DNA from 3 places in the Collimonas arenae genome. Region 3 is predicted to be linked to each of the others. Evidence: predicted binding sites of a transcription regulator. Region 3 holds the regulator's gene; each other region holds the start of a gene.

Region 1 (4,215 bases), 2.5 Mb from region 3:
CGACAATGGCCGCTTGCCCGGAGCGATCGAGTTGGTCGCGCCTTGCACCAGTCCGAACAGGTTCTGCACGCCGGCCTTGACGGTGAAGTCATCCATCTCATCGTTCAGGAAGAAGCCGGTGCCAGGCGCAATCACTACGGCGCCGAAGCGGCCGTTGATGGTGTAGGTGGTGGAAACTGCATTGCCGTCCTTGTCGACGATCGAGTAATGCGTGGTTTCAGGCTTTTCATGCGGCGCCATGCCCGGTTGTACTTCTACCGATGGCGTGGCCTTGTCGGCGCTGATTTTTTCGCGGATCGACGCTGCGTATTCCTTGCTCATCAAGCGTTCCAGCGGATTTTTGACGAACGCAGGGTCGCCCAGGAAGGTATTGCGGTCCATATACGAATGGCGCATCGCCTCGGTCATGTAGTGCACTGCCGACGCCGAATGGAAGCCCAGCGCCTTCATGTCATAGCCTTCCAGAATATTAAGGATCTGGCACATGGTGGCGCCGCCGGAGCTTGGAGGCGGTGCGGAAACAAACACATAGCCGCGGTAGTTGCATGACAAGGGCGCGCTTTCGCTGATCTTGTAGCCAGCAAAGTCGGCTGCCGTAATGATGCCGCCGCCAGCCTTGGATGCGCGTTCCACAGCGGCCGGAATGGCGCCTTTATAGAAAGCGTCAGGACCGTTGCGCGAAATGGCTTCCAGGGTCTTGGCCAGATCCTTCTGCACCAGACGGTCGCCCGGCTGCAGCGGCGTACCGTCGCGGCGCAGGAACAGGCGTGCCGCTTCCGGGTCTTTCTTGAACTGGGCGATGGTGGTGTCGAGGATGTCGGTATCGCCGCGGTTCAGGATATAACCGTCACGCGCCAGCTTGATCGCAGGCTGCATGACTTGGGCGCGCGTGAGTTTGCCGTATTTCTTTTGCGCAGTGTCGAGACCCAGCACGGTGCCCGGCACGCCGGCTGCCAGGTAGCCAAACAGGCTGGCGTTGGTGATCGCTTTGCCGTTGGCGTCCAGGTACATATTGGCGCTGGCTGCCGCCGGCGCCGTTTCACGGAAGTTGATGAAGGTATCGTGGCCATCGGCCAGGTGGATGGTCATGAAGCCGCCGCCGCCGATATTGCCGCAGCATGGATTTACTACCGCCTGTGCGTAGCCGACCGCGACCGCTGCATCGATGGCGTTGCCGCCCATTTTAAGGATGTCGACTCCGACCTGCGAAGCCAGGTGTTGGGACGTCACCACCATGCCGTTCTTCGCTTCGACCGCCGGCGCGGATGCCGCCTGCGCATTGCCCAGCAAGCCCAGCAGCAATATCGATGCTGCCAACGGTTTCATCAAATATGTAATACGCATACTTTCTCCCTTTTATTAGCGGGCAAACGACTGCCCCCAGCTTTGAATATGGCGCAACTATCTGCATGCGCAGACAGGCGTCACAATTATTGCACCGCTCTCGATCATGCGGCTGGTCTTTTTACTTTCCCGGATGAGTATATGCGTATTAAGCATAATCTGAGCCCGCCATGCTGCGCCGTAATTCACCGGTTCCGTGCTTAAGTCCGCGCCCAAAGATTGGGCCGGCAAGACGGATTCGGATGATCAAGGCTACGGAAAGCGCTTTCTGCACATACAATATAGCGACAGGTTTTTTGGAAAAATGCGACAGTGCTTGCATAAATCACTGTTTTTTTATACAGTGCTACCTGAAGTTACAGATATCTCACCTCTTTTGTCGAAAGAATAACCATGGACGATAAAAAATCCGCAGCCAACCCGGATAAAAGCAAGGCCCTAGCCGCGGCCTTGGCGCAGATCGAAAAGCAGTTCGGCAAAGGTTCTGTCATGCGGATGGAAGACGGCGCCGTGGTCGAAGAGGTGCAAGTCGTCTCGACCGGTTCGCTCGGCCTGGATATCGCGCTCGGCGTCGGCGGCTTGCCGCGTGGCCGCGTCGTGGAAATCTACGGCCCGGAATCGTCAGGCAAAACCACGCTGACCCTGCAAACCATCGCCGAAATGCAAAAACTGGGCGGAACCTGCGCGTTTATCGATGCGGAACACGCATTGGACGTAGGCTATGCGCAGAAACTCGGCATCAACCTGTCCGAACTGCTGATCTCGCAACCGGATACCGGCGAACAGGCGTTGGAAATCACCGATGCGCTGGTGCGCTCCGGCGGCGTCGACCTGATTGTGGTCGACTCGGTGGCGGCGTTGACGCCGCGCGCTGAAATCGAAGGCGACATGGGTGATTCCCTGCCAGGCCTGCAAGCACGTCTGATGTCGCAAGCGTTGCGCAAGCTGACCGGCAGCATCAACCGCACCAATACGCTGGTGATTTTCATCAATCAGATCCGCATGAAGATCGGCGTCATGTTCGGCAATCCGGAAACCACCACCGGCGGTAATGCCCTCAAGTTCTACGCTTCGGTGCGCCTGGATATTCGTCGTACCGGTTCGATCAAGTCCGGCGACGAAGTCATCGGGAACGAAACCAAAGTCAAAGTCGTCAAAAACAAGATCGCGCCGCCATTCAAGGAAGCGCACTTCGACATCCTGTATGGCGAAGGCACATCCCGCGAAGGTGAAATCCTCGATCTCGGTTCCGATGCCAAGATTGTTGAAAAGTCGGGCGCCTGGTACAGCTACAACGGCGAACGCATCGGCCAAGGCAAGGACAATGCCCGTACCTACCTGAAAGAACGTCCGGAACTGGCGCGCGAAATTGAAAACAAGGTGCGCGCTTCGCTGGGTGTGCCTGAGTTGGGTGTGATCAAATCGGATGCAGGCGACAAGAGTGAAAAAGCCGCAGCCAAGGCTGCCAGCAAAGCCGCTGCAGCTGCAACCAAGGCTGAAGAACCTGTCTAAGCTTTATCCGGTGGATTCAGTGCCGGTTTAAGCAAATTGAGCAAATAGCCGGGTTGTCCTGGTCAAAGAAAACGCCTTTCATAAACTCCGCACGACGGATTTTTGGAAGGCGTTGTTGTTTGTAGCGATGCTTATAATAAGTAATATTTAATACGCAGTTTTAACAAGCTGTACTTAACAAGCATTACTCAGAAAGCGAAGATGGCCAAACTGCAAATCAGCCTTAAGGGCAGGGCGTTGCGCTATCTGTCGGCACGTGAACACAGCCGCATGGAACTGGCGCGCAAACTGTCGCGCTATGCGCAAGAAGGCGATGACATCGAAGCCTTGCTCGACACGCTGGAAGCCGCCAAGCTATTGTCGCAAACACGTTTCTCCGAATCCCTGATTCACCGGCGCGCACACCGTTACGGCAACAGCCGCATTCTTTCCGAATTGCAAAGCCACGGCATTGATGCTGAGTCTCTGACAGACATCAAAGCCGATCTGGCCAGTGGCGAAGTGGCGCGCGCCCGTGAGGTCTGGCGCAAAAAATTCAATCAAGTCCCGGCAAATGCTGAAGAGCGCGTCAAACAGATGCGCTTCCTGCTGCAACGCGGGTTTTCTCATCGGGCGATACAAGCAGCGGTGAAAGGCGGCGACGAAGATACTGAAGATAGCTGATGCTGGAGCAATGCTTCTAATGTTCTTGCATCTGTATGAAATGCGACAAAAATGGCATGTTGTCTATTCTGTAAGCCATCGTTCCCCGTCTTGCTTCGCGTATTGATTTATATGTCCAACACCGACGATGGTTATTTCGCAACTGTCCATCAACATCGCTAAGCCCGCCAAGCTGTGCTACACTTTTGGGGTTTTTTGCAAACCGCAGGAGCGGCAGTTACCATAGAAACTGTGGTAGCGACACGCAAATCAGTCCACCATTATGTCTCTGACACCACCTATTTCCCGCCGAGCGTTAAAGTATACCCGCGCGATTCACATCGAAGCTTTTGTGCGCGATGACGGCTTGTGGGAAGTGGATGCGCATCTCACCGATACCAAACCTTTCGATCTTTCTTTGCCTGCAGGTAATTTATTCGCAGGCCAGCCTTTGCACAGCCTGTGGTTAAGACTGACGCTTGACCGTCAATTTACTATAGTGGAAGTCGAAGCTAATTCGGAAGCGGTGCCGTATCAGGGGTATTGCAATACGATCAACCCCGCGTATAAAGCCTTGATCGGCCTGAGTCTGGTCAAGGGCTTCCGTTATACGATTAAGGAGCGCATCGGCGGCGCTCTGGGATGTACGCATTTGACCGAATTGGCGCAAATTCTGCCCACCGCCGCCTTGCAGGCTTTCGGCGGCGAGATCGACCG
Region 2 (4,215 bases), 170 kb from region 3:
GCCTCTTAGATCTGATTAGCCCCATTGGTAGCAGCAAAGGTAACAGCAAAGTAAAAATGACTGAATTTCAATCGCTTCTTGGGCAAATGCTGGCCCCGAAATACATCGGCTGGCTCCTCGACGGCCTATCGATGACACTCTACGTTTCTGCGGTGGTCAGCGTGCTGTCGACCTTGCTCGGTATCGTGATTGCCGCAGCGCGTTCCAGCCATCGACGCTGGCTGTCATTGCAGGCGGCAACCTTTCTTTCGCTCTTCCGCAATACGCCGCTGCTGGTGCAACTTTTTTTCTGGTATTTCGGCGTCTCCAGCCTGCTGCCTGAAGGCGCCGGAGCGTGGCTGAATACGGTGCATGACGTGGCGCTGGGGCCGTACCTGAGGCTGACATGGCCCTCGTTCGAATTACTCTGCGCGGTGCTCGGCCTGAGCCTGTATTCCGCCGCCTATATCAGCGAGGAAATCCGTGCTGGCATGCGCGGCGTGGCCGAAGCACAGCGGCTGGCAGGGGCTGCACTCGGCTTCAGTAGCTGGCAGGTATTGCGTTATGTGATCCTGCCACAGGCGACACGTATCGCCTTGCCGCCCCTGCTTGGCCAGTACATGAACATCATCAAGAACACATCCCTGAGCATGGCTATCGGCCTGGCTGAACTGTCTTACACCTCGCGCCAGGTCGAAGCACAAACCTTCAAGACGTTTCAGGCTTTCGGCGTAGCGACCTTGTTTTACATCGCCGCCATCGCCCTGCTCGAAACCATCGGACAGCTGATCCAGCGTCGGCACAAACTGATCAGCGGCGGCCAGCGATGAGCATACAGTTGAGCGTGCTGACGGACAACCTGCCGTATCTGCTGTGGGGTGCTTATCCCGACGGTCCGCTGGGCGGCGCAGCCTTGACTGTGTTGCTCAGCCTGGGTTCTGCGCTGGCTTCGGCTGTGCTGGGCCTGGTGCTCGGCGTCAGTTTGTCGTTGTCGCGCGGCTGGCTGAATCTGTTGCTGACCATGGTGCTTGGCTTCTTTCGGGCGATTCCAGTGCTGATGCTGATTTTCTGGACGTACTTTTTACTGCCTGTTGTGTTCCATATCGATGTGCCTGGCGTGCTGTCCGTAATGTGCGCGCTGGCGCTGATCGGCGGAGCTTATCTGGCGCATTCGGTACATGCCGGTATCAGCGGTATCCGCACAGGTCAATGGGATGCCGGCTTGTCCCTGGGAATGACACGCATGTCGGTGTTGCGCTATATCGTGCTGCCGCAAGCGCTGCAGATGATGCTGCCGTCCTTTGTCAATCAATGGGTGACGTTGATCAAGGACAGTTCATTGGCTTACATCGTCGGCGTGGGTGAATTATCGTTTGTGGCGGCGCAGGTGAATAGCCGGGTAATGATTTATCCAGCCGAGATATTCTTGTTTATCGGCTTGATCTATTTTCTGCTGTGTTCCGGACTCGGCTGGTTTGCGAATCGGGTTGCGGGTTATTTTCGCTCAGCCCGATATAACCCGCCGCTTCAGGCCACTGCTGCCTAAGAGGCTGTTGCAAACACATCTGGCGCTGTTGCCCTTGCAGGGCGCGCCGGGCTTGCAAGCCCGGGCCGTTCCGCAGGCAGACGACAGTGTCGTCTGAAACCCCTGCTACACCCTCCTAGCCGTACTGTTCGTACTGTCTTCGTCGGCGCGCCTAGCCAGCTGTGTTTGCAACAGCCTCTAAGTAGTCGCCGATAGTAGTCGCCGATATTTACGCCTTTTCCATGCCAAACGTAATGGAATCTTTATCTGGCTAAGATTCGCTGCATGGATTGACTAAGTCAGGATTGAATTTATACTGTACATATATACAGTATAATTTATCATCCCTTAAGTCATCCATTGTTTCAATTTCGTCATGTCTTACTCTGCCAGCGCCTTCTCCAGCCATGCCGCTGCGGTTCAATCAGTCGTTTCGACCTTGCCGCATGCCTTGTGGCGCGCAAATCAGATGGGGTCTTACCAGGGCTTGGTCACGGCTTCCGGCCATGCATTGCTGGACCGGGAACTGCCAAACGGAGGCTGGCCACATGCGACGCTGATCGAACTGCTGCTGCACCAGGCCGGCTGCGGCGAAATGCGTCTGCTGCAACCGGCGCTGGCGCAGATTGCCCAACAGCGCCGGATCGTGCTGCTGCAACCGCCGCACCTGCCGCAGATCGCCGCCTGGAATAGCGCGGGGTTGCCCGGAGAGAAATTACTATGGATCAAGGCCGCGCGTAGCACTGATGCCCTGTGGTCGGCGGAACAGGTCTTGCGCAACGGCAGTTGCGGCGCACTGCTGGTATGGCAATCGCAGATTCGCAGTGAAGCTTTACGTCGCTTGCATCTGGCGGCGCAGGCCAGCGACACCATGCTGTGGATGATCCGCCCCTTGAACGCCGCGCACGAATCGTCACCCTCCCCTTTGCGCCTGTCATTGCAGCCGGCGCGAAATGGCGTCGAAATCCAGCTGCTCAAACGCAAAGGCCCCCAGCACGAACAGGCTTTTTACCTGCCCTTGCCTGCGATCATTCCTGAAATCACGCCGGTGGCGGCTCCGGTTATTTTTCTCAACCCTTCGGCATCACCTCACCATGGCTCTCTGGATAGGCATACATCTTCCACTGCTCGCGCTGGAAACCTTGCGCCCGCGCTGGGCTAAGCCCTGCATGCTCGCCGTCATGGAGCACGACCAGGTGCTGACCATGACAGCCAGCGCGGCTGCCGGCGGCATACGGCCGGGCATGCGCCGCGGCGGCGTGCTTGCGCTGGCGCCGGAGGCCTTGCTATGCGAACGCGAAGCGGCGCGAGAACAAGGCGCACGCGACGACATCGCACTGACGCTGTTGCAATACACGCCCGAAGTAACGCACGCTGAAGAGAATTCGCTGCTGCTTGACGTCAGCGCCAGCTTGAGCGCTTTCAGCGGGCGGCTTGCTCTGTGCCGCCGCATCCGCGACAGCATCCAGACGCTCGGCTTCACGCTTCAGTTAAGCATGGCGCCGACAGCCCAAGGCGCGTGGCTGCTGGCCCGTTACCGCTGCCAGCACCGCACTCCGCCGTTACCCAGGCAACGGCGCAGCCTGCACATCGCTGGCATGCAGCGGCGGCTGGATGCCTTACCGTTCATGATCTTGCCGGCAGTGCGTCCCTATCAGGATTGGCTGGCGGGCATCGGCTGCAAAACCTTGGCCGATCTGCGCAAATTACCGCGCGCCGGTTTGCAGCGACGCAGCGACAAACAGGTGCTGGAAAGCCTGGACCACGCCTACGGCGCGACGCCGGAAATATTTGAATGGGTACAAGCGCCGCTTTCCTTTTCCGCCTGGCTGGAATTGCCAGACCGGATCGAACACGCCGAAGCGGTGCTGTTTGCGGCGCGCCGCCTGATTTTGCAAATGATAGGCTGGCTGGTGGCGCAGCAACTCGCGGTCTCCTGCTTCGTACTGTCGCTGGAACATGAACGCGGTCGCCAGGCGATTGCGCCAACCGCATTGGAAATCGCATTGGCGGAACCGGCCTGGCATGAAGAGCACCTGTTGCGTTTGCTGAAAGAGCGGCTAGGCCGCTTGCAACTCGATGCGCCGGTCATCGCCTTGCGCCTGCAAGCCACCCGCGTAGCGCCGATGCTGCCGCCGACTGCTTCACTGTTTCCCGAGCCAGGCGGTACGCCGGGTGCTTATGCACGTTTGCTGGAATTATTAAGCGCACGGCTCGGCAGTGAAAACGTGCTGCAGCCTGCAGCATACGCCGATCACCGGCCGGAAGTCGCCAACGCCTGGCAAGCCGCCACCGACCAGCTCCGGCGTGCATCTGACGACACCATCCGTAGCGTCCAGCCGCAACGCCCGTTCTGGCTGTTGAAAACGCCGCTAGCCTTGACGACCCGCAACCACCGCCCTTTCTACAGCTCTCCTTTACGGCTACTTGTCGGACCTGAACGTATCGAATGCAGCTGGTGGGACGGCGTGGCGGCGGTACGCGATTACTTCGTCGCCGAAGGCGAAGAGGCCGCCTGCTATTGGATTTACCGGGAACGCAGCGGCGCCGAAGTCCGCTGGTTCTTGCACGGCCTGTTCGCCTGACTGCAAACAAACAGGTAGCCATCATGGATGAAATTTCCCCTATTGCACCGTCATCAGTGGTTATTCCCGGCGTGCTGCCAGAATACGCCGAGCTGCAATGCGTCTCGAATTTCAGCTTCCTGCGCG
Region 3 (4,215 bases):
CCGTTCGGCAAGCGAACTTGCGCTTTCTCAACTGGGAAACCTTGCTTGGTCAACGCTTCAGCGATGTCGAAGTTGGTCACGGAACCGAACAGACGGCCGTCAACACCCGATTTTTGCGAGATTTGAACAGTCAGACCGCTCAATTTTTCGCCTTGGCCTTGCGCCACAGCCAGCTTGGCTGCTGCTGCTGTTTCCAGATCAGCGCGCTTCGCTTCGAATTCAGCGATAGCTGTAGTTGTAGCACGACGTGCCATGCGTTGCGGGATCAGGAAATTACGTGCGTAACCGTCCTTGACGCGAACAACTTCACCCAGATTGCCGAGATTAACGACTTTTTCCAACAGAATAACTTGCATATTTTTCTCCTATTTCAAGTCGTCAATTAAGCGTTGTGCAGATCGGTGTATGGCAGCAGCGCCAGGAAACGTGCGCGCTTGATCGCAGTATCCACTTGACGTTGATAGATTGCCTTGGTGCCGGTCAGACGTGCTGGCATGATCTTGCCGTTTTCTTGAACAAAATCCTTGAGCGTGTCGACGTCCTTGTAGTCAACGCTGGCAACGTGTGCAGCGGTGAAACGGCAGAATTTCTTGCGCTTGAACAGCGGGTTTTGTTGTTGACGCTTGTTTTTCAGTTTACTTTTATCGAACTTTTTACCGAATGCCATTTTTGGCTCCTGTATCTAAAATAATTAATCTGCAATTTCAGCTATGTTCCTGAGGAAGCATCTGCTTCTATCGCAGCGAAATCCGTGATGTGAAATACCAGACTTCTACCATTGCGACTCTTGCGTGCCATGAACCCGGTAAACCAGAAAGTACCACCCAACTGCGCCTGACTGAATCTTCCCGAAATCTCGCCAACAGCTAGTGCGGCAATTTCGAATTCGATCAAACGCTTGATTCCTGCTTCAATCGGCTCCGACCGATGCTGCAAATTTGCAGATACAATCGGAATGCCTGCCGGCGTATAACGGATGACTTCACGTTCGGCAATATCGGCAACCAGCTGAAACACGTTATTGGCTTGACTCACTCCTGATGGACTCGATGGCTATAGGATCGCTGATAGGTCGGGCAATTAGGCTGCCGGCGCTTCAGTGCGATGGCTCTTGGCAGCATCTTCCTTCTGCACAGCCTTCATCATTGGCGAAGGACCAGTTTCGGCCTTCTTCAGCTTGACAGTCAGATGACGCAACACTGCATCATTGAACTTGAAGCCGGTTTCGATTTCAGCCAGAGTTTCGCTGTCGCACTCGATGTTGAGGCAGACGTAATGCGCTTTTGCCAGTTTCTGGATCAGGTAAGCCAGTTGACGGCGACCCCAGTCTTCCACGCGATGTACAGTGCCGCCACGTGTTGTGACGATACCTTTGTAGCGTTCGATCATTGCAGGCACTTGCTCGCTTTGATCAGGATGGACGATAAATACGATTTCATAATGACGCATGTAAGCTCCTTTTGGACGGATTGAAGAATCGCCCACCTCGGCGTCAAGACGAGTGTGGGAAGAGGAAAACCAGCAATAGTACGCGCAATTGCAACAAAACTCAATGCTTTCAAGCGCCTGCAACTACTTCCGCATAAGGAAGTGGTTTAATCGCATCATTTATCTTGCATTTGCACAAATACTGTACAAAAATACAGACTGTTGATATACACAGCACTAATGCAATGGCATTAAATACGTTTTTTGCGCAACCGTACCTTATGTACTTTAGCCGCCTTACCTGAATTGAACAGTTGGGGGCAGCGCAGTCCGGCTGCACCGGCTCTTAAACCTTGCCTTGCGAATATTGCAAACAAATACCTATGATCAAACTGACCGCCCGCCAACAGCAAATCCTCGACCTGATCAAGGACGCCATCGAAAACACGGGTTTTCCGCCGACGCGCGCTGAAATAGCGACCGAGCTTGGCTTTCGTTCAGCCAATGCGGCCGAAGAACACTTGCAAGCGCTGGCGCGCAAGGGCGCCATCGTGATAGCGCCCGGCACCTCGCGTGGCATCCGCCTGACCGAAACCACCCTGCGCAGCCAAGGCACACAACTGGCGTTGCCGCATCCCGCCCTGATGCAACTCAGCCTGCCGCTGGTTGGACGGGTTGCCGCCGGATCGCCGATCCTGGCGCAAGAACACATCCAGGCTACCTACAATGTCGACCCCGCCCTGTTCAGCGCCAAACCGGATTATTTGCTGAAGGTGCGCGGCATGTCGATGCGCGACGCTGGCATCATGGATGGCGACTTGTTGGCAGTAAAGAAAACCGACAGCGCCAGAAATGGCCAGATTGTCGTCGCGCGCCTTGGCGACGACGTGACTGTCAAGCGCTATCAGAAATCAGGCTCGGTGATCCAGTTGCTTCCTGAAAACCCGGATTTTGAACCTATTATCGTGACACCGAGCCAGGAAGATTTCGCCCTTGAAGGCCTGGCGGTTGGCCTACTGCGCAGCTGGAACTAACTGAAAACAGGACAACAGCCGGCTGATATCGTCTGGCTACCGAACTCAGGAACGATCAAGGCGACGCCGCTTAGTCAGAATCTGACTGGCGATCCCGCGCAAGATATTGACCTCCTCGGTTTCCAGCTGGGCGCGGGAAAACAGGCGCTTAAGGCGCGGCATCAGTTTTTTCGGGCTGACAGGATCAAGGAATTCAATCTCGATCAAGGCCTGCTCCAGATGTGCAAACATGCCATCGATATCGCTCAGGCTGGCGGCATTGCCCTGGAAGCCAATTTCACTGCCGACCGGCAAAGGCAAATCCTCGCTGGCAGCTACCCGGCATTCATAAGCCAGCACTTGTACAGCCTGCGCCAGATTCAGCGATGAATATTCAGGATTGGCAGGAATATTCAGTAAGACATTGCACTTTTCGACCACTTCATTCGGCAGACCGTAGCGCTCGCTGCCGAACAGCACCGCAGCGTTCAGGCTGGCATCAGCGGCCAACTGGGCGGCCAACGCGCGCGGGGCAGTCAAAGGCGGGGAAAATTCGCGCAAGCGTGCGCTCAGCGCCGCAGCAAAGTTGCAGCCCTCCAAAGCCTCTTCGACAGTAGCAACGATCCGCGCTGAAGCCAGGATGTCTTGTGCGCCGCTGGCAAATGCAACGGCCTCATCTCTTTGCAACACATCGGGGAAGCGCGGATTGACCAGGACCAGCTCGGAAAAACCCATGGTTTTGATAGCGCGGGCAGCCGCACCAACATTGCCAGGACTACTGGTTTCGACCAGCACAAAGCGCAGGCGGTTGAAAAGAGACGTATTGATTTTGGCCAGCTTCATTTAAAATAGCGCCATAACGCGGATTTCTGCGACTAAAAGCTGCTTATTTATCAAAATATTCATCTGCACGTCCGCATCGTTCATTATTATTAATCATAGTGGTGGTTCTGTTCCCGGTTGGCACAGTGCCGCCATTTTAACGGAACCCTACCTCGATTATGCATCCAATGCTCAATACGGCCATCAAGGCCGCCCGTCGCGGTGCCCAAGTCATTTCGCGCGCCTCTTTCGACCTCGATCTGCTGAAGGTAACGAAGAAACAGCATAACGACTTCGTCACCGAAGTCGACCAGGCTGCCGAAGCGGCGATCATCGACGTCTTGAAGAATGCCTACCCGGATCACGCAATCCTGGCCGAAGAATCTGGCGCCTCCGCCAATCTGCATGACGACAACGAAAACGTCTGGATCATCGATCCGCTGGATGGCACTACCAACTTTATCCACGGCTTCCCACAATACTGCGTCTCGATCGCATTGCAGCACAAGGGCCAGATCACGCAAGCGGTGATCTACGACCCAACCCGCAACGATTTGTTCACCGCCACCAAGGGTTCCGGCGCCTATCTGAACGACAAGCGGATTCGCGTAGGCAAGCGCGACAAGATCGCCGACGCCCTGATTGGTACCGGCTTCCCGTTCCGTGAAACCGAAGGTCCGGCCATGGATGAGTACATGAAGATGTTCCGTATCATGACCCAAAATTGCGCTGGCCTGCGTCGCCCCGGCTCAGCCGCTCTCGACCTGGCCTACCTGGCCGCAGGTCGCCTCGACGGCTTCTTCGAAAAAGGGCTGAAGCCTTGGGATATCGCTGCCGGCTCACTGCTGATCAGCGAATCGGGCGGCATCATTGGCGATTTCAGCGGCGAATCCGACTACCTGTACAAGGGTGACGTACTCGCCGGCAGCCCTAAGGTATTTGCCCAGATGGT

The links. The regulator LexA, encoded in region 3, represses DNA repair genes until DNA is damaged. The targets are predictions, from matches to a motif close to ACTGTATNNNNATACAGT.
Region 1: recA (recombinase RecA) is a predicted target of LexA. The motif match lies at 1,672-1,689, and genes of this name have one in related genera.
Region 2: imuA (translesion DNA synthesis-associated protein ImuA) is a predicted target of LexA. The motif match lies at 1,820-1,837, and genes of this name have one in related genera.

The regions. Positions count from the first base shown of each region.
Region 1 is NZ_CP009962.1:4,887,247-4,891,461, reverse strand. It holds gene ggt (gamma-glutamyltransferase) at 1-1,326, opposite strand, end outside; gene recA (recombinase RecA) at 1,738-2,856, shown strand; gene recX (recombination regulator RecX) at 3,058-3,519, shown strand; gene LT85_RS21535 (DUF2889 domain-containing protein) at 3,782-4,215, shown strand, end outside.
Region 2 is NZ_CP009962.1:2,187,060-2,191,274, reverse strand. It holds gene LT85_RS09845 (amino acid ABC transporter permease) at 57-809, shown strand; gene LT85_RS09840 (amino acid ABC transporter permease) at 812-1,525, shown strand; gene imuA (translesion DNA synthesis-associated protein ImuA) at 1,881-2,666, shown strand; gene LT85_RS09830 (Y-family DNA polymerase) at 2,599-4,089, shown strand; gene LT85_RS09825 (error-prone DNA polymerase) at 4,113-4,215, shown strand, end outside.
Region 3 is NZ_CP009962.1:2,360,969-2,365,183, reverse strand. It holds gene rplI (50S ribosomal protein L9) at 1-356, opposite strand, end outside; gene rpsR (30S ribosomal protein S18) at 383-667, opposite strand; gene priB (primosomal replication protein N) at 709-1,035, opposite strand; gene rpsF (30S ribosomal protein S6) at 1,081-1,449, opposite strand; gene lexA (transcriptional repressor LexA) at 1,812-2,462, shown strand; gene LT85_RS10560 (RNA methyltransferase) at 2,508-3,284, opposite strand; gene LT85_RS10555 (inositol monophosphatase family protein) at 3,443-4,215, shown strand, end outside.